Regions from separate parts of the Streptomyces sp. NPDC086080 genome, predicted to be linked through region 1. Evidence: riboswitches for the same ligand, from Rfam matches in the RefSeq annotation. Region 1 holds a riboswitch; each other region holds the start of a gene.
What was found. Region 1 has a riboswitch for cyclic di-AMP ahead of ACIF9R_RS27215 (transglycosylase family protein). Riboswitches for the same ligand answer to the same signal wherever they lie in the genome.

Region 1 (7,654 bases):
GCTGCGTACAGGCCTACGTACCCACCGCCTACTACGAGGATCCTGGGACGCTCCGTGGTGCTCATGCCATCGAGTATCCACCCGTCTGAGGGGGGTACCTCGTGCGCCCCTTCACAAGCTTCGACACACCCTGTGTTAACATCCCGCGCTTCTTGATCCACATCGCCGGATCGACGGGATCCGGAGCATGGCGCGGGGCACCGTCACATACCGCGTGAGCTGCCTCTCTGCCGGTTCCCGGCGGACGTGAGGCCGGCCGGCGGGTTTACGCGACAACCGTCGGCGGGACCCCTCACACCCCCTTCTGAACGTGTTCAAAGGGGGTTCGGGGCCTCGAACGGGTCAACACGGCGCACTTCTTCGTTCGACCGGGGCCAAATCCTTGTGAAGAACTTCACGAACTTCACCGGCGGGCCCCCGCCGAGGGGTCCGCGAAGACCCCCCGATCGCCGCTCAAACGGTATACCGACTGCTCAGCGGAGTGCTACCCACCAGTAGTAAAGGAGAGTCAGGCCACCGACCACGCGATGCCGTCGAGGATGTCGTGCTCCGACACCACGACCTCCTCCGCGCCGATCCGCTCCATGACCGAGAGGAGGACCAGAGCGCCGGCACCGATCACATCGACCCGGCCGGGGTGCATGGAGGGCACCGCCGCGCGCTCGGCGTGCGTGGAGCGCAGCAGCCACTCGGTGATCTCACGGACCCGGTCCCGGGAGACGCGTGAGTGGTGGATGGCCTCGGAGTCGTACTCGGGGAGGTTCTGGGCGATCGCCGACACCGTCGTGACCGATCCGGCCAGTCCGACCAGGGTGCGCGCCTCGCGCAGCGGGACCGTCTCCTCGGCCCGGTCGAGGGCCGCCTCGATGTCGGCCCGTATCGCCGCGATCCGCTCCGCGGTCGGCGGGTCCGTCACGGCCCCGTCCCGCACCAGGTGGCGCTCGGTCATCCGGACACAGCCCACGTCCACCGAGCGGGCGGCACGTACGTGGTCGTCGCCGACGACGAACTCGGTCGAGCCACCGCCGATGTCCACGACCAGGAAGGGGCGGTGCAGATCCCTCCGGCCGGTCAGCTCCCTGGTGGCCCCGGTGAAGGAGAACTCGGCCTCCTGGTCACCGGTGATGACCTCGGGCTCCACGCCCAGGATGTCCAGCACCCCGCGCACGAACTCGTCGCGGTTCTCGGCGTCGCGGGAGGCGGACGTCGCGACGAAGCGGAGGCGCTGCGCGCCGTGCTCCTTGACGACCTGCGCGTACTCACGGCAGGCGGCGAAGGTCCGCTCCAGCGCCTCGGGCGCCAGCCGGCCCGTGCGGTCGACACCCTGGCCGAGCCGCACGATCGTCATCCGCCGGTCCAGGTCGGTGAGTTCACCCGTCACCGGGTCGGCGTCGGCCACCAGCAGCCGGATGGAGTTCGTACCGCAGTCGACGGCGGCGACCCGGGTCATCGGTCCACCTCCTTCGCGGGAAGCGTCACGCAGGTGCCCTTGCGCCACCACTCCGGCAGCATCGCCAGCGCCTCGTCACCCAGGGGGTTCACCCCGGGGCCCGCGGCCAGCGAGTGCGCGACCAGCACGTGCAGGCACTTCACCCGGTCCGGCATGCCGCCCGCGCTCGGGAAGTCCTTCAGCTCCTCGATCTCGTCGCGGCGCCGGATGTAGTCCTCGTGCGCCGCACGGTACGCGGCCGCCAGCTCCGGATCGGTGGCCAGCCGCTGCGTCATCTCCTTCATCACGCCGTTCGCCTCCAGCGTGCCGATCGCGGAGTTCGCCTTCGGGCACGTCAGGTAGTACAGCGTCGGGAAGGGGGTGCCGTCGGGCAGCCGCGGCGCGGTCTCCACGACGTCCGGCTGTCCGCAGGGGCAGCGGTGGGCGATGGCGCGCAGCCCGCGCGGGGGCCGCCCGAGTTGCTGCTTGAAGGCCTCGACGTCCGCGTCGGTGGGCTCGGTGCGGGGGGTCGTGGGCGGAGGGGTTTCCATACTGTTCTTTTCTGCGGCTTTCACTCAAGGGTCACTGGTCGGCGGCGGCGTCGGCCTTGTCGACGCCGTCCCAGACGTTCGCGTACCAGGGGCGGTCGGCGGCCTCGAGATCCGTACGGGTCTTCTCGGCCGCACCCGGGTCGACGACGATGTAGCCGGTCTCGCCGGGCATGACGTAGTGCAGCCGCCGGCGGATCTCCTGCTCGGCGTACGCGTCGTCCTGCCAGCGCGCCTTCAGGTCGCGCAGTCGTTCGACCCGCTGACGGGTCTCGTCCTGCTCCTGCTGGAGATCGGCGATGTCGGCCCGCTGGGAGACGTACTGCCGCATGGGATAGGCGAGGGCCACGACCAGCGAGCAGACCACCAGGGCGAGCAGCGCCGCCCGGCCGGTCAGCCGGGAGCGGCGGGCCTGGCGTCTGGTCTGCGAGCGGTAGACCCGGGCCGCGGTCTGCTCACCGATCAGCCGGATCCTGGTCGCGGTGGAGAAACGGTCCCGGTCCTTGACCGCCATGTTCCCGCCTCCGGTTCGCCCTCATCCGTGTCCGTACGCGCGTACGTCCCCGCACACGGTACGGGACCGGGTACGGGGACGTACGTACGACGCTGCCTCGGGACGGGGCGGGTCAGCCCTCGCCGCGCCTACTGGTTCGCGGAGCGACGTGCCTGCTGGTTCGCAGAGCGACGTGCCTACTGGTTCGCGGAGCGAAACCGCGGGAAGGCGGAGCGGCCGGCGTACACCGCGGCGTCGTCGAGGATCTCCTCGATGCGCAGCAGCTGGTTGTACTTGGCGACGCGCTCGGAACGGGCCGGGGCGCCGGTCTTGATCTGGCCGCAGTTGGTGGCGACGGCGAGGTCGGCGATGGTGACGTCCTCGGTCTCACCGGAGCGGTGGGACATCATGCACTTGAAGCCGTTGCGCTGGGCCAGCTCGACGGCGTCCAGCGTCTCGGTCAGCGAGCCGATCTGGTTGACCTTGACCAGCAGGGCGTTCGCGGCGTCCTCGTCGATGCCGCGGGCCAGGCGCTCCGGGTTGGTGACGAACAGGTCGTCGCCGACGATCTGGACCTTGTCACCGAGCTTGGCGGTGAGGGCCTTCCAGCCCTCCCAGTCGTCCTCGAACAGCGGGTCCTCGATGGAGACGAGCGGGTACGCCTCGACGAGCTCGGCGTAGTACTCCGTCATCTCGGCGGCGGAGCGCTCCTTGCCCTCGAAGGTGTAGACGCCGTCCTTGTAGAACTCGGACGCGGCGACGTCGAGCGCGAGGGCGATCTGCTCGCCGGGGGTGTAGCCGGCTTCCTTGATCGCCTCGAGGATGAGGTCGAGGGCCTCGCGGTTGGAGCCGAGGTTCGGCGCGAAACCGCCCTCGTCACCGAGGCCGGTGGCCAGGCCCTTGCTCTTCAGGACCTTCTTCAGGGTGTGGTAGACCTCGGCGCCCCAGCGCAGGGCCTCGGAGAAGGACTCCGCGCCGATCGGGGCGATCATGAACTCCTGGATGTCCACGTTGGAGTCGGCGTGCGAGCCGCCGTTCAGGATGTTCATCATCGGCACCGGCAGCAGGTGCGCGTTCGGGCCGCCCAGGTAGCGGAAGAGCGGGAGGTCCGAGGCCTCGGAGGCGGCGTGGGCGACGGCGAGCGAGACGCCGAGGATGGCGTTGGCACCCAGCGAGCCCTTGTTGTCGGTGGCGTCCAGGTCGAACATGGCCTGGTCGATCAGGCGCTGCTCGGTGGCGTCATAGCCGACCAGCTCCGGGCCGATCTGCTCGATGACGGCCAGGACGGCCTTCTCCACACCCTTGCCCAGGTAACGGCCCGCATCGCCGTCACGGAGTTCGATGGCCTCGAAGGCGCCGGTGGAGGCGCCGGACGGGACGGCGGCACGACCCGTGCTGCCGTCGTCGAGGCCGACCTCGACCTCGACCGTGGGGTTGCCTCGGGAGTCCAGGATTTCCCGGGCTACGACGACGTCGATGGACGGCACGAGCATCTCCTTCATGAATCTGACGCGTGTGAGCGGGACCACGGCGGGCCCCGCGGGACCGAGCCTAACCGGCTCGGGGCGATCGGCAGGCGGTCGACCGCCCCATGGACAGAACCGAGAGTAAATTGTTTCCGAACGGAACAAAGGCGTTTTCGGCGAACCGTGACCGGAAAGCGCCAGAAAAAAGCCCCGCCCCGGTGCGTACGGGGGAAGACGCACCGGGGCGGGGAGCCCGTGGGGACGGGCGGGGAGGGACCTGCGACGCTGCCCTACTTCAGGTGCAGCTGCTGGCCCGGGTAGATGAGGTCGGCGTCCTGGACGATGTCGTCGTTCAGCTTGAACAGCTTGCCCCAGCCGCCCTTGACGTCGTGCTCCGCGGCGATCGAGCTGAGGGTGTCGCCCTTGACGACCCTGTACTCGCCGTCGCCCTTCTCGACCTTCTTGCCGGTCGGGGTGGTGACGGTCCTGTCGGCCTTCTTCTCGGCCTTCTTCTCGGTCTTCTTCTCGGCCTTCTTCTCGGCGGCCGGGCGCTCGGCGGAGCGGGAGGCCTTCTGCTCGCTCTCGCGGGTCCCGGTGGAACCGCTGTCCTGCGAGGAGCCGGCCGAGGAGCCGGTGTAGGCGGCGCCGGACAGGCCCTTGCCGCAGACCGGCCAGGCGCCCTTGCCCTGGCCCGCCAGGACCTTCTCGGCGATCTCGATCTGCTGGGCCTTGGTGGCCTGGTCGGCGGTGGAGGCGTACTTCGTGCCGCCGTATCCGGCCCAGGTGGAGGCGGAGAACTGCAGACCGCCGTAGTAACCGTTGCCAGTGTTGATGGACCAGTTGCCGCCGGACTCGCACTGGGCGACGGTGTCCCACTCCGAGGCGGTGGCGGCGGAGGCGGTGCCGGCCACCATCAGCGGGGCGGCGACGGCGGCGGAGGTGACGCCCGCGACGGCGATGGCGCGGCTGGCCTTGGACGGACGACGGTGCTTGCCCTTGCCGGAAAACAGCATGGATGGATCCCCTCACCGACGCCTACGAGGTGAGCTGTCGGGTTCGGGCCGGTTGAGTTGCCCGGCCACGCCCCTCCCGGGACGCGGCTTCACCCCAAGCCTTCTCCGGCGTCAACCGCCCGGATCCGGCGCCTACCTGGGTCCCCCGCTCCTGCCTACGGCGCATGACGCGACGACTGTTCCCGTGCTGCCACTGGCAGGATTCGGCGTGGCGGCAGCCGGGGCCCGCGGTGGCGAGCGGTCACGACCGTAGACACGCGATCCGCGGAATATCAAAGACGATCAGGGCTTCTGAGACCTATCTCTCACAGTCTTTAAGCCGGACATTCAGCGCGAATCGTGACGCCAACTGGCGCCACATCCGCACGTCTTCGGATACCGCCGCCGCTCGCCCGGATGCCGCCCGAACGCTACTGACCGGCCAGAACGAGGTCCGGTCCGCCACCGATGAGCTGCCCGCCCATCGCAGGGAGCACACCCACTCCGAAACCGACCACGTCGGATTCGGGGACGGACAGGGAGACGTCCTCCACGGACGCGGCGGGGTAGTCGGCGACCGTGCCACCCCAGGCGTTGAGACCGCCCGAGGCATGCCGGCCGGGCGATTCGGACACCGAACCCTGCGCCTCCTCGGCACTGGCGCCGCGATGACGTCCGGCTCCTTCGGCGTCGGTCGCCGTCGAGGACCCACCGGCCCGCCCCGCCGTGTCCGACTCGCCCGTCGCCGATTCGGCCGGAACGGAGGGGGAGGCGCTGGAGTCGGACCCCGCACCGGCGTCCGCCGCCTCACTCGAACCGGCGTCCGGATTGGCGGAATTGCCGGAACCAACCGGTTCGTCACCCTTGTCCTCCAGGGAGGACGACGGGTCGGGGGTGGCCGACGGAGCGGGCGAGGCGGACGTGTCACCGGATCCCTGCGACGCGGACGACCCCGTGGCGCCGGACCCGGCCTTGCCGGCGTCCGCGGCGGGCGCGTCCTGGCCCAGGCCCGCGAGCAGTCCGCAGGTGCGCCATGCGCCGACCCCCTGGTCGGCGAGGATCTTCTCGGCCACGGATATCTGCTGGCCGCGACTGGCCTGGTCGGGGCTCGTCGCGTGGTCCAGGCCGCCGTACTTCTCCCAGTCCTCCTGGGTCAACTGCAGACCGCCGTAGAAGCCGTTGCCGGAGTTCTCGCTCCACGCGCCGCCGCTCTCGCACTCGGCGATCCGGTCCCAGTTCACACCGTCGGCCGCGTTGGCGGCACCTGCCCCGAGAAGGGGGATCGCGATGGCGGAGCCGGTCACTCCGGCGGCAACGAGGAGAGCCGGGGCCTGGCGGGGGCGACGGTGTCGACCGTTCCCGGAGAGCATGCGGAGACCTTTCGCAGGAAGCAGGGGCCGGCGCGGTGAGTGAAGCTCTGGCCACCGCACTTGAGGAGTGAAGGTATCGGGAGAGGATCACTCATCACAAGTTAATGCCGCGCAGATCACGTGAAGATCACAGAGTTGAGGGAGTGTCACGTTTGCGTTGATCTGCTCGTGGGCACGGGAAGCAGTGCGTGGTCTGTCATGAGTCCGTCACTCTCCCGGGGGCGTGAATTCCACCGGAAGCGTGCGCAGTCCGCGCATGATGAGCCCTCCGCGCCAACGGAGTTCGGCCGGATCCGCGGCGAGCCGCAGGTCCGGAAGACGGGTCAGCAGCGTGGCGAGCGCGGTCTGACCCTCCATGCGGGCCAGCGGCGCACCCAGGCAGTAGTGAATGCCGTGGCCGTATCCCAGATGCTGGTTGTCGCGCCGACCGAGATCGAGGACGTCCGGGCCGTCGAACCGGTCCGGATCCCGGTCCGCGGCGGCGAGTACGACGAGCACCGGGTCGCCCGCGGCGATGTCCTGCCCGCCGATGGTGACCGGCTCGGTGGCGAACCGCCAGGTGGCGATCTCCACCGGGCCGTCGTAGCGCAGGAGTTCCTCCACACCGGTCTCCAGCAGCCCGCGGTCCCCCGCCGCGAGGGCACCCTGCAGACGCTCCCGCTGAACGGGATGAGCGAGCAGCGCGTAGGTACCATTACCGATCAGATTGACGGTCGTCTCGAAGCCGGCGAACAGCAGGATGAACGCCATGGCGGCGGCCTCGTTCTCGGTGAGGTGCTCACCGTGGTCGGAGGCACGGATCAGACCGGAGATCAGGTCCTCACCCGGGGCGGGCACCACGGGCAGCGCCTCGCGCTTGCGGTGGATGAGCTCCGCCAGGTAGCCGCGCATCTTCTTCACGGAGCGGGCGACCCCGCCGCGCGGGGCTCCGCCGTGACGGATCATCATGCCCGCCCAGTCCCGGAAGTCGTCCTGGTCCTCCCGCGGGACGCCGAGCAGGTCACAGATGGCGTAGATGGGGAGGGGAAAGGCGAAGTCGTGGATGAGGTCGGCGGAACCGCTGTCCGCGAAACGGTCGATGAGCCCGTCGGTGAGCTCCTGCACGCGGGGCGCGAACTCGGCGACCCGGCGCGGGGTGAACGCCTTGCTGACCAGCCGGCGCAGCCGGGTGTGGTCCGGCGGGTCGATGTTCAGCAGATGGGTCATCAGGTCCGCCTGGCGCTCACCGGGGATACCGGTCCTGCCCTTGGCGTGCGCGGGTTCGTCGTGATGCGCGGGGTTCTTGGACAGCCGGTTGTCCGCGAGGGTCTGCTTGGCGTCGGCGTACCGCGTGACCAGCCAGGCCTCCACCCCGCT
Region 2 (7,654 bases), on a different contig from region 1:
CGACCGACCGGCCGGCCGCCAGGGCGGTCGCGGCGACCGCCGCCGTCACCACCGTCTTGCCGACCTCGGTGCCGGTCCCCGTGATCACCATCACCGGCATGTCATCCCTCCTCCGCCGCCGCGCACACCGCGCGCGCGATGCGCGCCACGTCCGCGTCGCCCGTGACGTACGGCGGCATGGTGTAGATCAGGTCGCGGAACGGCCGCAGCCACACGCCCTCACGCACCGCCGCCCGGGTGGCCGCCGCCATGTCGACGGCGTGATCGAGCTGCACGACCCCGATGGCGCCCAGCACCCGTACGTCCCGTACCCCGGGCAGCCCGGCCGCCGGGGCCAGCCCTTCCCGCAGGCCCGTCTCGATCCGTTCGACCTCCGCGAGCCAGTCCTGCCCGAGCAGCAGCCCGATGGAGGCGCAGGCCACGGCCGCCGCCAGCGGATTGGCCATGAACGTCGGACCGTGCGCCAGCACCGGCACCTCACCGCGCGAGATTCCCCCGGCCACCCGCGCGGTGCACAGGGTCGCCGCCATGGTCAGATAGCCGCCCGTCAGCGCCTTCCCCACGCACATCACATCCGGCGTCACCGCCGCGTGGTCCGCGGCGAACAGCGCGCCCGTGCGGCCGAACCCGGTCGCGATCTCGTCGAACACCAGCAGTACGTCGTGCGCGTCGCACACCTCGCGCAGCACCCGCAGATACGCGGGCGAGTGGAAGCGCATCCCGCCCGCGCCCTGCACCACCGGCTCCACGACGACCGCGGCGACCTCTCCCGCGTGCCGCTCGACCATCTCCCGCAGATGCCCGGCGTAGGACTCCTCGTACTCCGCGGGCGGGGCCTCGGCGAACACCTGGCGCGGCAGCACCCCGGACCACAGCTCGTGCATCCCGCCCTCGGGGTCGCACACCGACATCGGCTGCCAGGTGTCGCCGTGGTAGCCGCCCCTCCAGGTCAGCAGCCGCCGCTTCTCCGGCCGGCCCAGCGAGCGCCAGTACTGCAGGCACATCTTCACCGCGACCTCGACCGACACCGACCCGGAGTCGGCCAGGAACACATGCTCAAGACCCTCCGGCGACATGTCGACAAGGAGCCTCGCCAGCCGTACGGCGGGCTCGTGCGTGAGCCCGCCGAACATGACATGGCTCATCCGCTCCAACTGCTCGCGCGCGGCCTCGTCGAGCACCGGGTGGCGGTAGCCGTGGATCGCCGACCACCAGGACGCCATCCCGTCGACCAGTTCCCCCGCGCCGTCGGCGAGCCTCAGCCGCACCCCGCTCGCCGACTCCACGACAAGCGGCTCCTGACGGCCCGGCATGGGCCCGTACGGATGCCAGACATGCCGGCGGTCGAGCTCCAGCAGTTCGGCGACGGACCGCTCAGGCATTGGGTGCGAGGTCCGTTCCCGCACCCCGGCGGCGCACGGCGACCAGATCCGTACGAGGCTCCTCGGCCGCACTCCCACAGGGGTCCGCGGTGGCCGAACCGCATGCACCGGCGCCCTCGTGCGACCCGCAGCCGCCGCCCGCGCGGTGCTCCGGCAGGGTCACCTCTCCGGTGCCCTCGACCTCGAACCCGGCGTCGGCGATCATCTCCAGGTCCGCCCGGCCTGCCTGCCCCTCACTCGTGAGGTAGTCACCGAGGAAGATCGAGTTGGCCAGGTGCAGCGCCAGCGGCTGCATCGTGCGCAGGTGCACCTCACGGCCGCCGGCGATCCGCACCTCGGCGTCCGGGCAGACGAACCGGGTCATCGCCAGGATGCGCAGACACCGCTGGGGGGTCAGGTGCCACTCCTTGGCGAGCGGTGTCCCCTCCATCGGGATCAGGAAGTTGACCGGCACCGAGTCCGGGTCCAGCTCGCGCAGCGAGAAGACCACGTCGACCAGGTCCTCGTCGCTCTCGCCCATGCCCGCGATCAGGCCCGAGCAGGCCGACAGCCCCGCCGCGTGTGCCTTCCGGACCGTGTCCACCCGATCGGCGTACGTGTGCGTGGTCGTGATGTCCCCGTACGTCGACTCGGACGTGTTCAGGTTGTGGTTGTAGGCGTCCGCGCCCGCCTCGCGCAGCCGCTCCGCCTGACCGTCGGACAGCAGACCGAGACAGGCGCACACCTCGACGTCCTCGTGCTCCTCCTTGATGGCCTTGATGGTGTCGGAGACCCGGTCCACGTCGCGGTCGGTGGGGCCCCGCCCGCTGGCCACCAGGCACACCCGCTTGGCGCCGCCCGCCAGCCCGGCGGCGGCGGCCCGGGACGCCTGGTCCGGCTTGAGCCAGGTGTACTTGAGGATGTCGGCCTGGGAGCCGAGCCGCTGGGAACAGTAGGAACAGTCCTCCGGGCAGAGGCCGGACTTGAGGTTGACGAGATAGTTCAGTTTCACCCGTCGGCCGAACCAGTGCCTGCGCACCTTTCCGGCCGCGGCCACCACATCGAGCAGGTCGTCGTCGGACGTCGCGAGGACGGCCAGTGCTTCCGCGCGGGTCGGCGTCTCGCGCCGAAGCCCCTTGTCCACCAGCGTGTTCAGCAGGTCCATGGGAGCCGATCCTGTCCTACCCGACCCGCTCGGGCCAAGGAGCGTTCGTACAACAGAGGTGCTCGGGGGTGTGGGTATCGCCACACAGTGGCCCGACGGGCCTCCCGCTACTGTCTGTGCACTGCCTACAAAATCCCCGGAGGACCCATGGTGTTCGGCTGGATCGACGAGCAGGCGGAACTGCGCCGCCGGGCCGGACTCGTACGGACCCTGCGTCCACGGGCCGCCGACACGCCGCTGCTCGATCTGGCGAGCAACGACTATCTGGGTCTGGCCCGGCACCCCGAGGTCACCGAGGGCGCCGTGCGGGCGGCCCGGACCTGGGGCGGTGGTGCGACCGGTTCCCGGCTCGTCACCGGGACCACCGAACTCCACGCCGAGCTGGAACGTGAGCTGGCCGGGTTCTGCGGCTTCGAGGCGGCCCTGGTCTTCTCCTCCGGCTACGCGGCCAACCTGGCCGCCGTCACCGCGCTGGCCCCGCACGGCTCCACCATCGTCTCCGACGCGGGCAACCACGCGTCCCTGATCGACGGTTGCCGGCTGGCCCGCGGTACGACGCGGGTCGTGACGCACCGTGACCCCGATGCCGTGCGCAAGGCGCTGGACGGGCACGAGGGGCCCGCCGTTGCCGTGTCCGACACCGTCTTCTCGGTGGACGGCGACGCCGCCCCGCTCGGTGGGCTGGCCGAGGCGTGCCGGGAGTACGGTGCCGGTCTGGTCCTCGACGACGCCCACGGCCTCGGTGTCCTCGGCGACGGCGGCCGGGGCGCCCCGTACGCGGCGGGTATCGCGGGCGCCGACGACGTCGTCGTCACGGTGACGCTGTCCAAGTCGCTCGGCAGCCAGGGCGGGGCGGTGCTCGGTCCTGCCCGGGTGATCGGGCACCTGGTCAACGCGGCACGAACGTTCATCTTCGACACGGGACTCGCCCCGGCGGCGGCGGGTGCGGCCCTGGCGGCGCTCCGGCTGCTGCGCCGCGAACCCGGGCGCGCGACGCGGGCGGGAACGGTGGCGCGCGAGTTGCACGACCGGCTGACGGCCGCGGGTCTGGAGGCGGTACGCCCGGACGCCGCGGTCGTCTCCGTGCGTGCCCCTTCCCCGGAGCAGGCCGTGCGATGGGCGGCCGACTGCCGGGCGGCCGGCCTGTCCGTGGGCTGCTTCCGTCCTCCTTCCGTGCCCGACGGCGTCTCACGGCTCAGGCTGACCGCCCGCGCGGACCTGTCCGGGGCAGAGATCGAACGCGCTGTACGAGTGATTGGCGAGACGCGGCCATGAGTCGGCGGGGCACGGCCGTGTGTCGCTCGACGACGGGTTGCCGGTTCGGTCCCTCGATGTGAGGCCCCGTCAGCGGACCGCGGTCACGAACTCCGCCCAGCTCCCGGGGGAGAAGAGCAGCGCGGGTCCTTCGGGGGCCTTGGAGTCGCGCACGGCGAGGAGTCCGGCCAGCGGACCGGCGGGCGGCCTGGTCGTCTCGACGCAGTTGTTCGCCCCCGTGCTGTAGCTGCTGCGCAGCCACGGCACACCGTGCAGTGCGAGGCTGGAAGGGATGGTCCGAGGCGGTACGGGCATCGTGCCTCCTTACGCGCCGGCTGCTGCGCCGGCGATGAGATCCAGCGAGTCCTCGGGTGAAAGGGCGTGACGGGACAGAGTGTCGAAGGCATCCACATACGCCCGGAGGTCTTCCTTCCCCTCCAGATAGAGGCTACTCGTCAAGTGGTCGAGAACAACGACATCGAGATCAGACCTGCGTGAAAACGAAAAGATGACGAAAGGGCCGGTGACCCCGATGTGCGCCCCGGCGGTGAACGGCATGACCTGCAACCGCACTTGGGGCAACCGGGCCGCCTCGACCAACCGGGTCAGCTGACGGGACATCACCCCGGGCCCACCGACCTCCCGGCGCAGCACCGCCTCGTCCAGGACCGCGCTCAGTTCCAGGGGAGGCTCCGTCCGCAGCACGTCCTGCCGGGCCAGCCGTACCTCCACCAGAGCGTCCAGCCGTTCCTCGGACGCGCCCTCCGTCGCCGCCGCGGTCACCGCCCGCGCGTACTCCGGGGTCTGCAGCAGCCCGGGGATGACCGTGGTCTCCAGGGTGCGCATCGTGCTCGCCTGTGACTCCAGGCTGATGAAGTCCCGGTAGGTCGGCGGCAGGACGCCGCGGTAGGCGTGCCACCAGTGATGCCGGCCGTCGCGGTCACCAGTGCCCGACAGCACCAGCAGCAACTCCCGCAACTGTGGATCGGCCACGCCGTAGACATCGAGCAGTAACCGCACATCGGCCGGTTTCACCCCGCTCGTGCCCGTCTCGATCCGGCTCACCTTCGACTGGTGCCAGCCCGCCAGCCTGGCCGCCTCACCGCTGGTGAGTCCCGCCGAGTTGCGCAGCGCGCGCAATTCGGCGCCCAGTTTGCGGCGGCGCACCGCGGGCCCGTGCTGCATGGGCTCTCCTTACTCCTTCCGGGCCGCCCGGATACGGTCTCCCGTGGCAGAGTTCACCGCTTTGAGCGACAGATATATGCATATCTTGGTGGATCGCCGCCCGGAGCCGTGCGGTGATGGCAGTCTGGCGACGAAGCACCAGTGCGGGACCGTACTCGAACCAACCGCTCCGTGTCGGACCGCGGGCCCCGTGGGAAAGGGACGACATCGCCATGGCAGACCATCTGGAAGCATCCGTCACTCTGCCGAGCGATCCCGCCTCGGTCTCCGCCGCACGGGCCCATGTGGTGGGCACACTCGTGGAATGGGGCATGCCGGCGGACGCGGAGCTGTCCGACACCGTCCGGCTGATCGTCTCCGAACTCGCCACCAACGCGGTGCAGCACACATTCGGCCAGTCACCCAGCTTCACGGTGGACGTCGTTCTGGTCCGCGACGAACGGGTGCACATCGGGGTGACGGACAGTCACCCCCGGTTCCCCAAGCGGCTGCCCGCCGCGGTCCAGCAGGACAACGGGCGGGGGCTGGTCATCATCCGCTGGCTGGCCGCGGAATGCGGGGGCAGACTCAGAATCCGCCCCACGCGTGAGGGCGGCAAGACCGTCTCGGTCGACCTTCCGTGGACAGGGGCCGTCCAGGCCGCCGAAGCGGTCACGGCGGGACAGCAGGAGCCGTAGCGGCCGCCTCCGGCCGAGGCGACGGGGCGGCGGCCCTCATGGGCGCCGCCGCCCCCGCCGATCACCTCACGCGGCCGTACGAGACGCTCCGGGTCCAGATCTTCTGCAGACGCACCACGTCCCCGGTCTTCGGGGCGTGCCAGATCTTGCCCTTACCCGCGTAGATGCCGACGTGGTAGACGTAGCCGCCCGAATGGAAGAACACCAGGTCTCCGGCCTTGCGGCTGCCGGCGGAGATGTGGCGCGTCTTGTTGTACTGCTGCGCGGCGGTGCGCGGCAGCTTCTTGCCCGCCTTCTTGAACGAGTACAGCGTCAGGCCCGAGCAGTCGAACCGGTTCGGTCCGGTGGCCCCCCACTGGTACGGCGAGCCCTTTTTGGACGCGGCGATACGCAGTGCCTGGGTGGCGTGGGTGGCGGCAGCCGCCTCCGAGGCGGCTCCGGGGACCACGAGGGAACTTCCCACGGCGGCCAGGGTGAGGGCGGAGGCCGTGCCGGCACGGGCCATGAGAGACGGGACACGATTGAGCGCAGTCATGCGCAACCCTTCGTCAGCCGCCTGTGAAGGATGACCTGTCGGATTCGGGCTGGCGAAGTTGCCCGGCCGCACGCGTGCGGCTTCACCCCAAGGGCTGCTCGGAACCGGGGTTCCGGCGACCCGTCGTGCCTGGGTCCTCCACTCCTGCCGATCCACTCCTGTCGACCGGTCATCCGGGCGGCGGCAGGACTCGGCGTCCGCCCGGATCGCCCCGCCGCGGCGGCGGGGTCTTGTCGTCAGTCAGGGATCTTGGCTCATGACGCGATCGAAATCCCAACGGAACGGGGGGTTTGTGTTGTTACTCACCACTCATCCGTTCGGGTGGACGCCGGGCTGTTCGAACTGCGGCCCAGGGCTCGGGTGAGCCCCGGACCAGCGACGGAATGTCACGTTCCGCCTTCGGGTCACGCGTGTTGCGCAACTTGAACGGCCCCAAAACAGGAGGTTCGTCTACGCCGGATGGTGGTACGCCGTTTGGTCCGTTTCAACGCCGGCCGCCGCACACCGCCGACGGGAGTGCGGGCGTGAACATCGTGGGTGTCAACTGCCCGGATCCGGCGGGAGTGTGACCCTGGCGGTACGCCGCTCGCCGTCCAGCACCCGCAGGGCCCTGGCCAGCGTGGCGGAGTGCAGATCGCTTTCGCCGCGCCGGTGCATCAGGGTCAGCGCGTCACGCAGGGCGACGGCCTTGCCGACCAGCGCCTGGGCCGCGCGCAGACCGCTGTAGGTGTCGCCGCCCAGCGCCGGGTTGACCCGGCCGAGCAGATCGACGACCTCGAGATAACGATCGATCAACTCGGCCTCCGCGCGGGTCAGCGCCGGCAGCGGAGGCAGTTCCGGTGGCAGCATCCGTGGCTCACCTCGCACCGGCGGCGGGGTACGCGCTCCCGCGGTGGGGCAGGATCCGGTCCGCCAGTCCGTAGTCCACCGCGGCCCTCGCGTCGAGGACGAGGTCCCGCTCGACATCCGCCCGGACCTGCTCCGGGGTGCGCCCCGAATACCGGGCGAGCATCTCCTCCATGAGGCCCCGCTCCCGGGTCAGCTCCGCGGCCCGGATCGCCAGATCACTCGTTCGCCCCTCGACCGGCGCCGGGAAGGCAGGCTGACGGAGCACCAGACGGGAGCCGGGCAGCATGAGCCGCTTGCCCGGGGTGCCGGCGGCCGGCAGCAGCGCGGCCGCACCCTCCGCCCGGCCCAGACAGACCGTCTGCACGTCGCAGGAGATGAAGCGCAGCGTGTCGTGGATCGCCGACACCGCGTGGAAGGAACCTCCGGGGGAGTTGATGTGGAGCGAGAGGTCCCGGTCGGGGGAGTGGTGCTCCAGATACAGGAGCTGAGCCATGACGTCGTTGGCGGCCGACTCGTCGATCTCCGTCCCGAGAACGACGATCCGCTCCTGGAGGAGCTTCGCGTACGGGTCCGACGTCCGGTGCCCGGACGCCGTGCGTTCGGTGAACCCGGGCAGGACGTAGCGGGC
Region 3 (7,654 bases), on a different contig from region 1:
GGCACGGCCACGGCCGGGGCGCCGCCGGACTCCAGCAGAAGCGTACGGCGGTCGTTGCCGAACTTCTTCGCCACCGCGGCCAGTTCGGCGGAGACCAGCTTGCGCAGCTCCGCGTCCGAGTCCAGGATCCGGGTCAGTTCCTCGATCTCCGTGTTCAGCCGGTCCTTCTCGGCCTCGAGCTCGATCCGGTCGTACTTGGTGAGGCGGCGCAGCGGCGTGTCCAGGATGTACTGGGTCTGGATGTCGCTGAGCGAGAAGCGCTCCATCAGGCGCTGCTTGGCCTGGGCAGAGTTGTCGCTGGAGCGGATGAGACGGATGACCTCGTCGATGTCCACCAGGGCGGTGAGCAGACCCTCGACCAGGTGGAGGCGGTCGCGCCGCTTGCCGCGCCGGAACTCCGAACGCCGGCGTACGACGTTGAACCGGTGGTCGAGGTAGACCTCCAGGAGTTCCTTCAGACCGAGGGTGAGCGGCTGGCCGTCCACCAGGGCCACGTTGTTGATGCCGAAGGACTCCTCCATCGGCGTCAGCTTGTACAGCTGCTCCAGCACCGCTTCCGGCACGAAGCCGTTCTTGATCTCGATGACCAGGCGGAGCCCGTGCGCGCGGTCGGTGAGGTCCTTGACGTCGGCGATGCCCTGGACCTTCTTCGAGCCGACCAGGTCCTTGATCTTGGCGATCACCTTCTCCGGGCCGACCGTGAAGGGCAGCTCGGTGACGACCAGGCCCTTGCGGCGGGCCGTGACGTCCTCCACCGTGACCGTCGCCCGGATCTTGAACGTGCCGCGGCCCTTCTCGTAGGCGTCGCGGACGCCGGAGAGGCCGACGATCCGGCCGCCGGTCGGCAGGTCGGGGCCGGGGACGTGCTTCATCAGGGCGTCGAGGTCCGCGTTGGGGTACCTGATCAGGTGCCGCGCGGCCGCGATGACCTCGCGCAGGTTGTGCGGCGGCATGTTGGTGGCCATACCGACGGCGATGCCCGACGCGCCGTTGACCAGCAGGTTCGGGAAAGCGGCGGGCAGTGCCACCGGTTCCTGCTCCTGGCCGTCGTAGTTGGGCGCGAAATCGACCGTGTCCTCGTCGATGGACTCGGTCATCAGACTGGTGGCCTCGGCCATCCGGCACTCGGTGTACCGCATCGCGGCGGGCGGGTCGTCGTTGCCCAGCGAGCCGAAGTTTCCATGGCCGTCGACCAGGGGGACGCGCATCGAGAACGACTGGGCCATGCGCACCAGGGCGTCGTAGATCGAGGCGTCGCCATGGGGGTGCAGCTTGCCCATGACCTCGCCGACGACACGGGCGCACTTCACGTAACCGCGCTCCGGGCGCAGCCCCATCTCGTTCATCTGGTAGACGATGCGGCGGTGCACCGGCTTCAGGCCGTCGCGCGCGTCCGGCAGGGCGCGGGAGTAGATGACCGAGTAGGCGTACTCGAGAAAGGAGCCCTGCATCTCGTCGACGACGTCGATGTCGAGGATCTTCTCCTCGTACGAGTCGTCGGGCGGCGGGGTCTTCGTGCTGCGGCGGGCCATCGCTGCCGGCTCCTTGCTGAAGCGTTTGGACGGGATCTGACGCGGACCATTGTGGACTGTCGCACTGACAGGTGGGACCAGGACCCGGTCGTGGCGGCCCCGGGGAGGGCAGCGTACGGCGCATGTGCGGTCCGCTCCCGCGCGGGGTTCCCGGTGATCGGGGCGGGGTGGCCCGGGGCGGGTGGCGCGGCCCGTCGCTCGCGGACGCCTTCCCGGCCCCTCGGCCGCAGTCGAGCGGGAGGCACCCCCACCGCCCACCCGTGCCGGCCCGCATCACAGCCGGCGTGGGGTGTGGGGTACGGGGCGGGCCGCGGGCGTGGTGCGGCGGGCCGCGGGTGAGGTGCGGCGGGCCGCGGGCATGGTGCGGCGGTCCGCGAGTGCGGTGCGCGGGCGGGGTGTGGCCGCGGGCGTGGTGCGGCGGGCCGCGGGCGCGGGGAGGGGCTGTCCGGGGTGGGGCAGGGGGTGTCCGCCAGGGCGCAGGGCGGGGGCCGGCCGCCTCCGACCCCGCCCACGGGTTCTCGCTCTCGGCGTAGCAGCCCGCCGCGGGAACTTCTCCGGCCGTGCGCACGCTTGCATACAGTGGCAGGACCGGCAGAAACGGCGGTTTCGACGACCGCCTCCGCGATCGAAGGGACGTACATGCCCATGGGTCACACGGCCACAGCTCAGGCAGGCTCCGGCGGCCTGACAGCGACCGAGCACCGCCTGGCCAACGGCCTGCGCGTGGTGCTCTCCGAGGACCACCTGACCCCGGTCGCCGCGGTGTGCCTCTGGTACGACGTGGGTTCACGCCACGAAGTCGAGGGACGTACCGGTCTGGCTCACCTTTTCGAGCACCTGATGTTCCAGGGCTCCGCCCAGGTGAAGGGCAACGGTCACTTCGAACTGGTCCAGGGCGCCGGCGGCTCCCTCAACGGCACCACCAGCTTCGAGCGCACCAACTACTTCGAGACCATGCCCGCCCACCAGCTGGAGCTCGCCCTCTGGCTGGAGGCCGACCGGATGGGCTCCCTGCTGACCGCCCTGGACGAGGAGTCCATGGAGAACCAGCGGGACGTCGTCAAGAACGAGCGCCGCCAGCGCTACGACAACGTGCCCTACGGCACGGCGTTCGAGAAGCTGACCGCCCTGTCGTACCCGGAGGGCCATCCGTACCACCACACGCCCATCGGCTCGATGGCGGACCTGGACGCGGCCACCCTGGAGGACGCGCGGCAGTTCTTCCGTATGTACTACGCGCCGAACAACGCGGTGCTCTCCGTCGTCGGTGACATCGACCCGGAGCGGACGCTCGCCTGGATCGAGAAGTACTTCGGCTCCATCCCCGCCCACGACGGCAAGTCCGCCCCGCGCGACGGCGCGCTGCCCGACGTCATCGGGGAGCAGGTGCGCGAGATCGTGGAGGAGGAGGTCCCCGCGCGTGCGCTGATGGCCGCCTACCGGCTGCCGGAGGACGGCACGCGCGCGTGCGACGCCATCGATCTGGCGCTGACGATCCTCGGCGGCGGCGAGTCCTCGCGGCTCTACAACCGTCTCGTACGGCGCGACCGTACGGCCGTGGCCGCCGGTTTCGGCCTGCTGCGGCTGGCCGGGGCGCCCTCCCTGGGCTGGCTGGACGTGAAGGCGTCCGGCGACGTGGAGGTGCCGGTCATCGAGGCCGCCATCGACGAGGAACTCGCCCGGTTCGCCGAGCAGGGCCCCACGGCCGAGGAGATGGAGGGCGCCCAGGCCCAGTTGGAGCGCGAATGGCTCGACCGGCTGAGCACGGTCGCGGGCCGCGCCGACGAACTGTGCCGGTACGCCGTCCTGTTCGGTGACCCGCAGCTCGCCCTGACCGCGGTCCAGCGCGTCCTGGAGGTGACGGCGGAAGAGGTGCGGGAGGCCGCCAGGAGCCGGCTGCGTCCCGACAACCGCGCGGTGCTCGTCTACGAGCCCCTCGCCGCCGAGGAAGCCGCCGAGGGCGACGACACCGAGGAAGCCGCCGCAGCCGCCGGCACCGACGAGAACGAGGAGGCGGCGAAGTGACCGAGCTCGCCACGATGGACTTCCACCCGCAGCCGCAGGCCGGCGAGGCCAAGCCCTGGGCCTTCCCGGCCCCCGAGCGCGGCACCCTCGGCAACGGCCTGACCGTCCTGCGCTGCCACCGCCCCGGCCAGCAGGTCGTCGCCGTCGAGGTGATCCTGGACGCGCCCCTGGAGGCGGAGCCCGCCGGTCTCGACGGTGTCGCCACGATCATGGCGCGCGCCTTCTCCGAGGGCACCGACAAGCACTCCGCCGAGGAGTTCGCCGCCGAACTGGAGCGCTGCGGCGCCACCCTGGACGCGCACGCCGACCACCCCGGTGTCCGCCTCAGCCTGGAGGTCCCGGCCTCCCGGCTGCCCAAGGCGCTCGGGCTGCTCGCCGACGCCCTGAGGGCGCCCGCGTTCGCCGACAGTGAGGTGGAGCGGCTCGTCCGCAACCGGCTGGACGAGATCCCGCACGAGCTGGCGAACCCCTCGCGCCGTGCCGCGAAGGAGCTCGCCAAGGAGCTGTTCCCCGCGAGTTCGCGCATGTCGCGCCCGCGTCAGGGCAGCGAGGAGACCGTCTCCGGCATCGACTCCGTGGCCGTGCGCGCCTTCCACGAGAAGCACGTACGCCCCGCCACGGCGACCGCGGTGATCGTCGGCGACCTCACCGGTGTCGACCTGGACGCGCTGCTCGACGACACGCTGGGCGCCTGGACCGGCTCCTCGGCCCAGCCGCGGCCCGTCCCGCCGGTGGTGGCCGACGACACCGGCCGGGTCGTCATCGTGGACCGCCCCGGCGCCGTGCAGACGCAGCTGCTGATCGGCCGTATCGGCCCGGACCGGCACGACCGGGTGTGGCCCGCGCAGGTGCTCGGCACCTACTGCCTCGGCGGCACCCTCACCTCCCGCCTGGACCGCGTCCTGCGCGAGGAGAAGGGGTACACCTACGGCGTACGGTCCTTCGGCCAGATCCTCAGGTCCACCCCGGACGGCACGGGCGCGGCGATGCTGGCCATCAGCGGCTCCGTCGACACCCCGCACACCGGCCCGGCCCTCGACGACCTGTGGAAGGTCCTGCGCACCCTCGCCGCGGAAGGGCTCACCGACGCCGAACGCGACGTCGCCGTGCAGAACCTCGTGGGCGTGGCGCCGCTGAAGTTCGAGACCGCGGCGGCCGTCGCCGGCACCCTGGCCGACCAGGTCGAGCAGCACCTGCCGGACCACTACCAGGCCGATCTGTACCGGCAGTTGGCCGCGACCGGCACCGTGGAGGCCACCGCGGCGGTGGTGAACGCCTTCCCGGTGGACCGGCTGGTGACCGTCCTCGTCGGTGACGCGGCGCAGATCAAGGAGCCGGTGGAGGCCCTCGGGATCGGCGAAGTCACCGTCGTGACGGCCGAGTAGCGGGCCGCCACGAGGCACGCGCGCGTCGGGCCCTGGTGGCAAGGAGGCCACCAGAGCCCGATTGTGCCCGAATTGGGGCGGAGGTTGCCTGTCTGCCCTGTGGGATACGCTACAAAAACCGCGATCCGTTTGAGGAACGCGAGACCTCCCGCTTAGCTTCGTCCGGGCTGTTCGTCGGGCAGTGCGCCGCAACCGCGGCACCGGACAGTCATCGCCGAGTCCCCGTACGGCGCGAGCCAGGGGAGCCGGGGACCCATCCAGTCCCTGGGGTGAATCGGACGCCCGCGCGTGTCGCGAGGGGGTCCGTAGGAGACCTTCCTGCTCCGAACCCGTCAGCTAACCCGGTAGGCGAGAGGGAAGGAAAGGACCAGCCTGTACATGGCGTTCACCCGCGCCCCGGGCAAGCATCGTCGTCCCAGCAGGACGCAGCGCGGCACCGTCCGCGCGGCGGGCGTCGCGGCCCTCGCCGGCACCGGCGTCGTCGGCTCCCTCGCGGCTCCCGCACTCGCCGCCGAACCCGCCGCCGCGCAGACCGGCCTCACCCCCGTCGTCACCCTGGGCGACGCGGTCGCCGACCGCGTCGACGCCCAGGCGGCCGCCCAGCACGAGGCCGCGCGCGAGGCGGCCGAGGCGGCGGCGCGCAAGGCCGCTGAGGAGCAGGCGCGCGAGCGGGCGGCCGAGGAGGCCGAGCAGGCCCGCGCGGAGAAGGAGCGCGCCGCGCGTGAGGCCGAGCGCAAGCGCCTCAACACCTTCGTCTCCCCGATCCCCGGCTCGTACGTGTCGACCGGCTACAAGAGCGGTGGCGCCGTGTGGTCCTCCGGCAGCCACACCGGTGTCGACTTCCACGCCGCGAGCGGCACCCCCGTCCAGTCGGTCGGCATCGGCACCGTCGTCGAGGCCGGCTGGGGCGGCGCGTACGGCAACCAGGTCGTGATCCGGATGAACGACGGAACGTACACCCAGTACGGGCACCTGTCGTCCATCGCCGTCTCCGTGGGCCAGCAGGTCGCCGCGGGGCAGCAGATCGGCCTCTCCGGCGCGACCGGTAACGTCACCGGCGCGCATCTGCACTTCGAGGCGCGCACGGGCTCCGACTACGGCTCCGACCTCGATCCCGTCGCCTACCTCCGCGCGCACGGTGTGAACCTCTGACACGTCCGCACCCGGCGATCCGTCTCCCGCGCCTCCGCTTCCCGCGATGCCCCGGCCCCCGAGCCGGGGCATTCGGCGTTTCGGCACGCGACTTGACCAAAAAATACACATGGATTCCGGATCGCCGTCGGAAATTCCCGCCGATTGCAATAGAGTCACGGAACAGACGTCAATCGTCGGCGTTTCACGGGGATTAAGCCGGAGGTCGGTCATGCGCATTCCCGCGCAGTCGGTGTGCACGGCGATCCGGGACGACATCGTCGCGGGTGTTCACGAGCGCGGCAGCCGGCTCACCGAGGAACTCCTCGCCCGTCGGTACGGAGTCTCCCGCGTCCCCGTCCGGGAGGCGCTGCGCACGCTGGAGGCGGAGGGCTTCGTCGTCACCCGCCGGCACGCGGGCGCGTGTGTCGCGGAACCCACGGAGCAGGAAGCCGCCGATCTGCTGGAGATGCGCGTGCTCCTCGAGCCGCTCGGCGCCGCGCGCGCGGCCCAGCGGCGCACGGAGGCCCACCTGAAGGTGCTGCGCGGTCTGGTCCGGCTGGGACAGGAACGCGCCCGCCAGGGCAACAGTGACGACCTGCGCTCCCTGAGCGGCTGGTTCCACGAGACGCTCGCCCAGGCCTCCGGCAGCCCGGCGCTGACGTCGACGCTGGCCCAGCTGCGGCACAAGATCACCTGGATGTACACCACCGACGGGCCGTCCGACCCGGTCGAGTACTGGGCGGAGCACGGCGCGATCGTGGACGCGGTGGCGCGCGGGGACGGCGACCGGGCGCGGGCCGTCACGGCGCTGCACACCGAACGCGCGAGCACCGGGCACCGCCTGCGGTTCGGCTCCGGCGCGGGCACCGACCGGGTCGGCCGCGTGGACCGTGTGAGGAACTCGCAACATCCCGTAAACACACCGAGTCTGCGCCCTTAACACGAGTGCCGTATACAAAGAGTGCGTAATTCATGGGGGCTATTTCCGCTGCCCGCAAAAAGGGAAGTGCGGGAAATGTGAAAGGCCCGCCCGGTGGTCCGGGCGGGCCTTTCCGTGGGCGGGGCGTCTGCGAGAAGACGGTTTTCCCGCCCATGACCATTCAGACGGTCTCGGGAAGCTCCTCGAGCCCTTCGGCGACCAGCTTCGCCAGCCGGTCCAGGGCGGCATCCGCCCCCTCGGCGTCGGAAGCGAGGACGATCTCCTCGCCGCCCTGGGCGCCCAGGCCCAGTACGGCGAGCATGGAGGCCGCGTTGACGGGGTCGCCCCCGGCCTTGGCGATCGTCACCGGGACGCCTGTGGCCGTGGCGGCTCGGACGAAGATGGAGGCGGGGCGGGCATGGAGACCCTCGGCCCAGCCGACGTTGACGCGGCGCTCAGCCATGTGTTGCTGCCCTTCGCAGTTCAGGGTTGTCTAGACCAGTTTCCCATATCGTGAAGCATGCCCGGAGCGGCACCCCTGGGCCCGCTCCGGTGGCAGCCGGACCGCGGCCTCGGTCCGGCTGTCGTCCACCACAGACTGCCTTGCGCCCCTGTCGTACGCGAGCCGTAGTCTGGGGCCCATGCAGATCTCGTCGGAC
Region 4 (7,654 bases), on a different contig from region 1:
CCGGAGTTCCTGACCCTCGCCGCGGCCCGGCTGAGGCCGGGGGCGGTCGTGCACTGCGCCACCGACTGGGAGCCGTACGCGGAGCAGATGCTGGAGGTGCTCACCGCGCACCCCGCCTTCGAGAACACGCGGGAGGACGGTGGTTTCGCGCCGCGACCCGGGTTCCGGCCGCTCACTCGTTTCGAGGGGCAGGGACTGGACAAGGGTCATGTCGTGAACGACCTGCTCTTCCGCCGCGTACCGCATGCGGAGCGGGCCGGGCACCGAGCCTGAGACCGCGCGCAGCCTGCCCTGCCCCTCCCTCGTTAGGGTCGATCACGTGGCCACCAGCCCTCCGTACCCGGCGCCCCCGGGTGAAGCTTCCGGCGGCACGCTGCGGCACGCGCACTGGTGGCAGCGGCCATGGGTCCGTTACGGCGCGCTGATCACCCTGCTCACACTGTCCGGTCTGGTGATCCTCGCCCTGGTCCGTGAGCAGACGGGGACCCAGGGGTTCCTGGTCGGACTCGGTCTCGCCGTACTCCCCGTGCCGTTGCTGCTGGCCGTCTTCCGCTGGCTCGACCGGGTCGAGCCGGGGCCCTGGCGGAACCTGCTGTTCGCCTTCGCCTGGGGGGCATGCGCGGCGGCGCTCATCGCGATCGTCGCGAACAGTTTCGCCACACGGTGGATAGCGACGGCGACGGCGGACCCGGCCGGCGCCGACACCCTGGGGGCGACCGTCATCGCGCCGGTCGTGGAGGAGACCGCGAAGGCGGCGGCCGTTCTCCTGGTCTTCCTCTTCCGCAGACGCGACTTCACCGGAATCCTCGACGGCGTGGTGATAGCCGGGGTCACCGCCACCGGCTTCGCGTTCACCGAGAACATCCTCTACCTCGGCACCGCCTTCGGCACGGACCAGCTCACCGGCGGCAGCGGGGTGGCTTCGGTCACCGCGGCGACCTTCTTCGTCCGCGTCGTCATGTCGCCGTTCGCGCATCCCCTGTTCACCGTGCTCACCGGGATCGGCTTCGGCATGGCCGCGCTGTCCACGGACCGGCAGCGGCTGAGGCGGGTGCTGCTGCCGCTGTGCGGACTGCTCCTGGCGATGGGCATGCACGCGCTGTGGAACGGTTCGGCCACGCTCGGACACTTCGGCTTCTTCGCGGTGTACGGGGCGTTCATGGTGCCGATGTTCGGCCTGCTGACCTGGCTGGTGGTGTGGACGAGGCACCGGGAGCTGCGGACCGTGCGGGTGGAACTGCCCGCGTACGCGGTGGCGGGCTGGCTCACCCCGGCGGAGCCGTTCGCGCTCGGCTCGATGCGGGCGCGGCGCCTGGCCCGGCAGTACGCCCGCCGGTACGGCGGCAAGCCCGCGGCGCGCGCGGTCGCGCAGTACGAGGCCTACGCGACCTCGCTGGCGTTCCTGCGGCACCGGGGCCGACTGGGCAGGGCCGGGACGGATTTCGTGACCCGGGAACGGGAGCTGCTACTGGAGTTGTGGCACCGGCGGGGCGCGGCCCGTCCGGCGCTGGACCACGCGGCCCGTGTCACCGCGCCGCCGGTTCCGGTCGCCGCCGCACCGTGGCCGGCGCACGGGGCGTACGGTCCTCCTTCGCCCGGCCATCCTGCGTACGGCCACCCTGCGCACGGGCAGCCGCCCTACGGGCACCCCTACCCGGCGTACGACCCGAACGCCTACCGCCCCTGACGGGTCCGCGCAGTGCACGACGGTCCGTCAAGAACCGTAAGTTCCCCGGCGGACGACGGGGCTGCCGCGACCGCCCCGGAACACACCTGACCGGCAGCCCTGACGTCGGGGGGGCGTCGTCGGGACTGCCGGGGTCTCAGGGGGCGGCGGGGCTCAGGGGTTGAGGCCCTTGCTCTGCAGCCAGGCCATCGGGTCGATGCCCGAGGAGGAGCCACCGGTGTGGACCTCCAGGTGGAGGTGGGCCCCGGTGGAGTTGCCGGTGGAGCCGACTCGGCCGATCACATCGCCGGTGTTGACCTTCTGGCCCACGCTGACGCTGATGGAGGACTGGTGGGCGTACCAGATCTCGGTGCCGTCGTCGAGGGTCAGCACCGTCTTGTAGCCGTAGGAGCCGTCCCAGCCGGCGGAGGTGATCGTGCCGGTGTGGACCGCCTTGATCAGCGTGCCGCTGGGGGCGGCGAAGTCGAGGCCGGTGTGCTGGCCGGAGGACCAGTAGGCGCCGGACTGACCGAAGGTCGAGGAGATGGTGTACGAGGAGGTCGGCAGCGTGTACTGCGTGGCCAGCTCGGCGAGGCGCTCGGCCTCGGCCTTCTTCGCGGCCTCCTCCTCCGCCTTCTTCTTGGCGGCCTCGGCCTTGGCCTTGGCCTCCTTCTCCGCCTTGGCGGCGGCCTCGGCGGCCTGCTTCTCGGCGGCGGCGACGGCCTCGGCGGCGGCCTTGGTCTCGGCCTGGATCTGCTGCTGCTCGACCTGGGCCATGATCCGGCTGCGCAACGCCTCACCGGCACCGGAGGATCCCTGGTCGGCCTCGTCCTCGGTCATACCGAGGGTGCTGAGGGGGGTGGCCGAACCCTGGGGGGTTTCCTCGTCGGAGATGAGGGAACCCACAGTGGGGAGGTCGGGCATGGAGATCGAGACCGGCGGCTTGCCGGTCTGGGCGGTGGCCATGCCACCGGCACCGACGGCCGCTATGACACCGACACCGAGGACGGTGGAGCTACGGGCGAGCCCTCCCCCGCGCTGCTTGGAGACGCGGTGCCGGCCACGGACCGGGCGAAGGGACTCCGCGGTGGGGTTCCACTCCTCGAAGGGCCCCTCGTCGGCGCGGACCTCACCGTAGGCGAAGGTGTCGCTCGGCTTGAACGGGGCCTCGGGGGCAGGCGGGTTGGACGCCACGTGGGCGTGCTCCTTTCCTTCCTTCTTCGCCTACCGGGTTAGCTGACGGGTTCGGAGCAGGAAGGTCTCCTACGCGCGTACCGAGCCGTGTTGCCACGGCGCTGTCCGCGCGATTCACCCCAATGTGGTGGTTCCCCGGTTCCCTTGCGGGATTCGGCGCGTGCGCACGGAGCCGACTTCTGTGACGGCTGGGACGACCGCGCTGCGTTATCGAACGTTAATAGACGTGAGGGCCGGATTCCAAGCCGTTCCTCTTGATCATTAAGGATTCCCGCGCGGACTTAAGCGCCACGAGTGGTCAAAAACGGGCGAGTTGACTGCACCTCGGACGCGAGGCGATATCTGACGGTTCGTCAGTTGTTATGCGCTGCGGGACGATACGATCACAGCGAGTGAGACGGGCGCCGGACGGCAAAAACACCGAGGACCGGAACCCTTTCGGATTCCGGCCCTCGGCCTTCAGTAGCGGGGACAGGATTTGAACCTGCGACCTCTGGGTTATGAGCCCAGCGAGCTACCGAGCTGCTCCACCCCGCGTCGTTGAGACAAGTGTACGTCATGCGCGGGACACGGCGCACACCCATGACCGGCGCCCGCCGCCGCGCGGGATTCAGCCGTCGAGCAGATGCCCGTTCGGCGCCTTGGCGCGCTCCTCGTACTCCGGCAGGACGACGACGACGGCGCCCCCGTCCGCCAGCACGCCGCTGCCGTCGGCCCCCGCCACGAACGTGTCCGGCTCCCGCCAGGCCGTGACCACCCGCCGTACCCCCACGTCCAGGATCAGCCGGGCACAGGGCGCCGGCCGGGACGCGCGCCGGGCACACGGCTCCAGGCTGGAGTACACGGTGGCGCCGGCCAGACGGGGGTCCGTGGGGTCGGCCTTGGCGAGCGCGGCCTCCTCCGCGTGCACCACCGGGTCCGTGCCCTCCCGGGAGTGCCCGCGCGCCAGCTCCGTACCGTCGGCCGCCACCACCACCGCGCCCACGCTGAACGCCGTCGTCGAGGGCGGGCACTGGGCGGCCAGCTCACAGGCGAGGGCCAGCCAGTGGTGGTCGGCGGCGGAGTCCAGCGCCCCGGTGCCGGGCGCGGTGGGCTCGTAGCGCATGAGCACGACATCACCGATCGGGCGGGTCTCCACAAGACGCAGCCGACCGCCCTGGTAGGACCCGGGTCCGAAGAGGCGGGGGGCGTCCGCGTCGCCGACGAACAGCGGAGCGAGGACCAACTGCACCTCGTCGGCGAGGCCCTGGGTGAGCAACTGGGTGTGGATCTGCCCGCCGCCCTCGACCATCAGCCGCCGCACCCCGCGCACGGCGCGCAGATGCTCCAGCAGCGGCCGCCAGTCGAGTGCGGGGCCGAGCGGGACGACGTCGGCGGCGATACCGAGGGCGCGGGCCCGCTCGGCGCCCTCGCCGGTGGTGTAGAGGATCTTCTCGCCGCCGGTGTGCCAGAACCGCGCCGTCGGGTCGAGGTCGCCGGAGCCGCTGACGGCGACCTTGAGCGGGTACTCGGGCCTGCCCGCCGCGACCCGGGCGGCACGCCGCTCGGGCGAGTTGACCAGCAGCCGGGGATTGTCGGCGCGGATCGTGCCGGCGCCGACCAGGATGGCGTCCACGCCCGCCCGTACCTCGTCGACCCGGTCGAAGTCGGCCGGACCGGACAGCAGCAGCCGGTCCGGGCCGGTGTCGTCCAGGTAGCCGTCGAGGGAGACGGCGGCGGACAGCAGGACGTACGGACGGGGCATCGGCGTACTCCGGGTGACGGTCGGCGGCCGGCCGGGGGAGGGGCGCGGTCGGCCGGGCCGCGGTGCGGCCCGGGCCAAGTCTGACAACCCGCCGGGCGCGCGGGCGCCCCGGTCCCTCGTCGGTCAGGGTTCGATCAGTCCTACGCGGATGGCGTACCGGGTGAGTTCCAGGCGGTCCTTCAGGCCGAGCTTGGCCAGCAGGTTGGCGCGGTGCCGCTCCACCGTCTTGGGGCTGATCACCAGCAGGGTGGCGATCTGCTGCGAGGTGTGGCCCTCGGCGACCAGCTTGAGGATCTCCTCCTCACGGTCGGTGATGGCCTTGGCCGGGAGGGTCCGGCCCTCCCGCGCGAGGTCGAGGTAGTTGTGGATGAGGGCGTTGACGGCCCCGGGGTAGAGGAACGGCTCACCGCGCATGGTGGCGTGGCAGGCCTCGACGAGATCCTGGTCGGCGACGGACTTCAGGACGTAGCCCGAGGCGCCGGCGGCGAGCGCTTCGAAGAAGAACTGCTCGTTGTCGTACATGGTCAGGATGAGGATCCGTGTCTCCGGCAGGATGCGGGAGAGCTCACGGGCCGCCTGGAGACCGGTCAGCCGGGGCATGGCGATATCGAGAATGGCCAGGTCGGGGCGGTGTTCACGGGCCTGTTCGAGTGCTTCGGCACCGTCGGCGGCCTCGGCCACGACGGTCAGATCCGGTTCGCCGTCCAGGATGAGGCGAACTCCCCGGCGGACCAGCGCGTGGTCGTCGGCGAGGAGGATGCGGGTGAGGGCCTGCTCGGTCATGTCAGCGTTTCCGGTCGGGGGACATCGGTCACGGGGGTGGAGCGTGCGCGGACGCGGACGGGCCGCGCAGTGGAACGAGGGCGTGCGCGGGGAAACGGGCGGGGACGGGGACGGCCAGGCGCACTTCGGTACCGCCACCGGCGCGGGACTCCACGGTCACCACGGCACCGACGAGCAGGGCGCGCTCCCGCATCCCGCGGAGGCCGGCGCCCTCCTCGGCCCGTCCGATGCCCCGCCCGTCGTCCCGGACCCGGAGCTCCACACCCCCGGGCGCGCGGTACAGGGCGAGCTCGGCGCGTCGGGCGCCGGAGTGCCGGGCGATGTTGGTGAGGCCTTCCTGGGCGACGCGGTAGATGACGAGCTCCGTCTCCCGGTCGAGCTCGGGCAGGTCCGGGGCGAGGCTGTGCTGGACGCTCAGACCGGGGCCGCCGAACTCGGTGGCGAGGGCCTTGAGGGCACTGGCCAGCCCCAGCTCGTCCAGTACGCCCGGACGTAGCCGGCGGGCGATGCGCCGGATCTCCTCCAGGCTGGCGCGGGTGGTCTCCTGGACCATGCGCAGTTCCTCGCCCAGGTCGGGCGGGGCGTGGTCCGCGGCACGCTTGAGCTGGAGCAGCACGGCGGTCAGGGACTGGCCGACCTCGTCGTGCAGTTCCTGGGCGACGCGGCGGCGCTCCCCCTCCTGCGCGGACAGCGCGCGGGCACTGCTCGTGGCGCGCTCGTCCTCCAGCCGGTCGAGCATCGTGTTGAAGGTGGTGATCAGCTCGGCGATCTCGCCGCGTCCGCCGACTGCGGGACGGTGTCCGGGGCGCAGCAGATCCGCCGTGGTCATGGCCCGGGTCAGGCGCTGCAGCGGGGCGAGGCCGAAGCGCAGCAGCAGTGCGTTGGCCACCAGCATGGCGGCCAGGCCCACGGTGAGGACCGCGGCCTCGGTGAGCAGTACGGGGGTGGATACGGTGACCGGTCCCAGCAGAAGTGCCGTGGCGACGATGAGGACGACGGCGTTCAGCATGAAGATCCGCCAGAACAGAGGCACCCTTTACCGCCTCCTCACCACGGGCCGCTCACATGGGCTCCCGGAGCGGCGGGAGCCGGGACGGGCCCACGGACCGGGGGCGCGGCGCGGGCCGTCATGGTCCAGCCTCTGCCCTGATCCGTCCCCGCGCCATCCGTGACAACCCCCATTTTCTCCTCGGGGTCCCGGCCGGCCGACGGGCCGCGTGCACATCGGCCCCCAGGGGAGATGGGGCCCGCGACCGATGGCCCGGACCGGCGGCGACGGGAGACGCTGAAGTCTCCGGTACCGGACGCACGATTCGTCGGCACACGGGCAAACTCCTTTATAGCGGCCCGATTCCGCAGCATGCCGACGGACCCCTGACCCGTCCGGCGGTACCGGAGTGACGGCCGCCGGCGCGACGCCGTGCGGCCACCCCCTCTGGGAAGGAGGAGCCGTGACCCCGTCCAACGACGATCGCCTGGTCGCCCTCGCGGCCCGACTGGAGCACGAGGATCCCCGTTTCGCCCGTTCGCTGTCCACCGGACAGCCGGCCCGCCCCCGCGAGTACCGGCGCACGGGCGCCTGGTGGGCGCTGGTCATCGGGGTGACGATGCTGATCGTGGGCGTGATCGTCCCCGACGGACTGATGATCGCGGCGGGCCTGGTGCTCTCCGGCATCGCCGTGCAACTCCTCGACCCCGATCGCCGCCGTACGGGCGCACGGCCCTCGTACCGCCGCTGACGCGGACCGCCGCCGGCGCCGGCGCCGACCGCCCCGGGTTTCTCCCTTACGGGTGAAGGAACGCTGAACCACCGGTGCCCGTCGGCCGTTGTGCGGGTGGCGGCCCGCCATGTCGGTGGGCACTGCGTGGCGGGCCGCCACCCGGTGAACGGGGCACAGCGAGGGCATGCGTGTGGGGAGGGCGGGAGACGTGTCAGGTGGGCCGTCGGGGCGGGGGCCCATCGGCGGGCGGGCGGGGCAGTCCGTCCTCCCCCAGGCCGTCCCCTCCCGAGCCTGCCTGCCCGGGGCCGTCCCCTCCCGGCCCGTCCAGCCCGGGGCCGTCCCCTCCCGGGCCGTCCTCCGGCGGGCGGCCGAGCTTCCCGCGGACCTTCTCGGCGTCCGGATGACCGATCTCCATGAAGATCTCCAGGGCCCGCCGCCAGTCCGCGCGGGCGTCCTCCGGCCGTCCGGCGTCGAGCAGGACGTCGCCGAGGTTGCTCAGGGAATGGCCCTCGCCCCACCGGTTGGCGACGGCCCGGTGGGTGTCCA

Region 2: another riboswitch for cyclic di-AMP. It lies ahead of ACIF9R_RS25550 (C40 family peptidase); the one in region 1 lies ahead of ACIF9R_RS27215 (transglycosylase family protein).
Region 3: another riboswitch for cyclic di-AMP. It lies ahead of ACIF9R_RS19340 (M23 family metallopeptidase); the one in region 1 lies ahead of ACIF9R_RS27215 (transglycosylase family protein).
Region 4: another riboswitch for cyclic di-AMP. It lies ahead of ACIF9R_RS31985 (M23 family metallopeptidase); the one in region 1 lies ahead of ACIF9R_RS27215 (transglycosylase family protein).

Annotation. Positions count from the first base shown of each region.
Region 1 covers NZ_JBITRU010000027.1:3,507-11,160, reverse strand. The annotation lists gene ACIF9R_RS27240 (NAD(P)/FAD-dependent oxidoreductase) at 1-65, opposite strand, end outside; gene ACIF9R_RS27235 (exopolyphosphatase) at 509-1,450, opposite strand; gene ACIF9R_RS27230 (DUF501 domain-containing protein) at 1,447-1,980, opposite strand; gene ACIF9R_RS27225 (septum formation initiator family protein) at 2,012-2,491, opposite strand; gene eno (phosphopyruvate hydratase) at 2,668-3,957, opposite strand; gene ACIF9R_RS27215 (transglycosylase family protein) at 4,227-4,949, opposite strand; cyclic di-AMP (ydaO/yuaA leader) riboswitch at 4,954-5,122, opposite strand; gene ACIF9R_RS27210 (transglycosylase family protein) at 5,360-6,232, opposite strand; gene ACIF9R_RS27205 (cytochrome P450) at 6,506-7,654, opposite strand, start outside.
Region 2 covers NZ_JBITRU010000024.1:34,031-41,684, forward strand. The annotation lists partial or broken gene bioD (dethiobiotin synthase) at 1-100, opposite strand, end outside; gene ACIF9R_RS25520 (adenosylmethionine--8-amino-7-oxononanoate transaminase) at 102-1,382, opposite strand; gene bioB (biotin synthase BioB) at 1,375-2,526, opposite strand; gene ACIF9R_RS25530 (8-amino-7-oxononanoate synthase) at 2,674-3,801, shown strand; gene ACIF9R_RS25535 (DUF397 domain-containing protein) at 3,871-4,095, opposite strand; gene ACIF9R_RS25540 (helix-turn-helix domain-containing protein) at 4,105-4,965, opposite strand; gene ACIF9R_RS25545 (ATP-binding protein) at 5,178-5,642, shown strand; gene ACIF9R_RS25550 (C40 family peptidase) at 5,704-6,177, opposite strand; cyclic di-AMP (ydaO/yuaA leader) riboswitch at 6,181-6,383, opposite strand; gene ACIF9R_RS25555 (hypothetical protein) at 6,718-7,026, opposite strand; gene ACIF9R_RS25560 (ATP-dependent Clp protease proteolytic subunit) at 7,034-7,654, opposite strand, start outside.
Region 3 covers NZ_JBITRU010000015.1:88,989-96,642, reverse strand. The annotation lists gene ACIF9R_RS19355 (DNA topoisomerase (ATP-hydrolyzing) subunit A) at 1-1,532, opposite strand, end outside; gene ACIF9R_RS19350 (M16 family metallopeptidase) at 2,172-3,557, shown strand; gene ACIF9R_RS19345 (M16 family metallopeptidase) at 3,554-4,942, shown strand; cyclic di-AMP (ydaO/yuaA leader) riboswitch at 5,145-5,308, shown strand; gene ACIF9R_RS19340 (M23 family metallopeptidase) at 5,321-6,094, shown strand; gene ACIF9R_RS19335 (GntR family transcriptional regulator) at 6,306-7,016, shown strand; gene ACIF9R_RS19330 (HPr family phosphocarrier protein) at 7,177-7,458, opposite strand; gene ACIF9R_RS19325 (GNAT family N-acetyltransferase) at 7,637-7,654, shown strand, end outside.
Region 4 covers NZ_JBITRU010000037.1:13,959-21,612, forward strand. The annotation lists gene trmB (tRNA (guanosine(46)-N7)-methyltransferase TrmB) at 1-273, shown strand, start outside; gene ACIF9R_RS31980 (PrsW family intramembrane metalloprotease) at 320-1,687, shown strand; gene ACIF9R_RS31985 (M23 family metallopeptidase) at 1,841-2,860, opposite strand; cyclic di-AMP (ydaO/yuaA leader) riboswitch at 2,873-3,029, opposite strand; tRNA gene ACIF9R_RS31990 (tRNA-Met) at 3,324-3,397, opposite strand; gene ACIF9R_RS31995 (dihydrofolate reductase family protein) at 3,471-4,604, opposite strand; gene ACIF9R_RS32000 (response regulator) at 4,728-5,387, opposite strand; gene ACIF9R_RS32005 (HAMP domain-containing sensor histidine kinase) at 5,416-6,420, opposite strand; gene ACIF9R_RS32010 (DUF3040 domain-containing protein) at 6,839-7,126, shown strand; gene ACIF9R_RS32015 (AfsR/SARP family transcriptional regulator) at 7,320-7,654, opposite strand, start outside.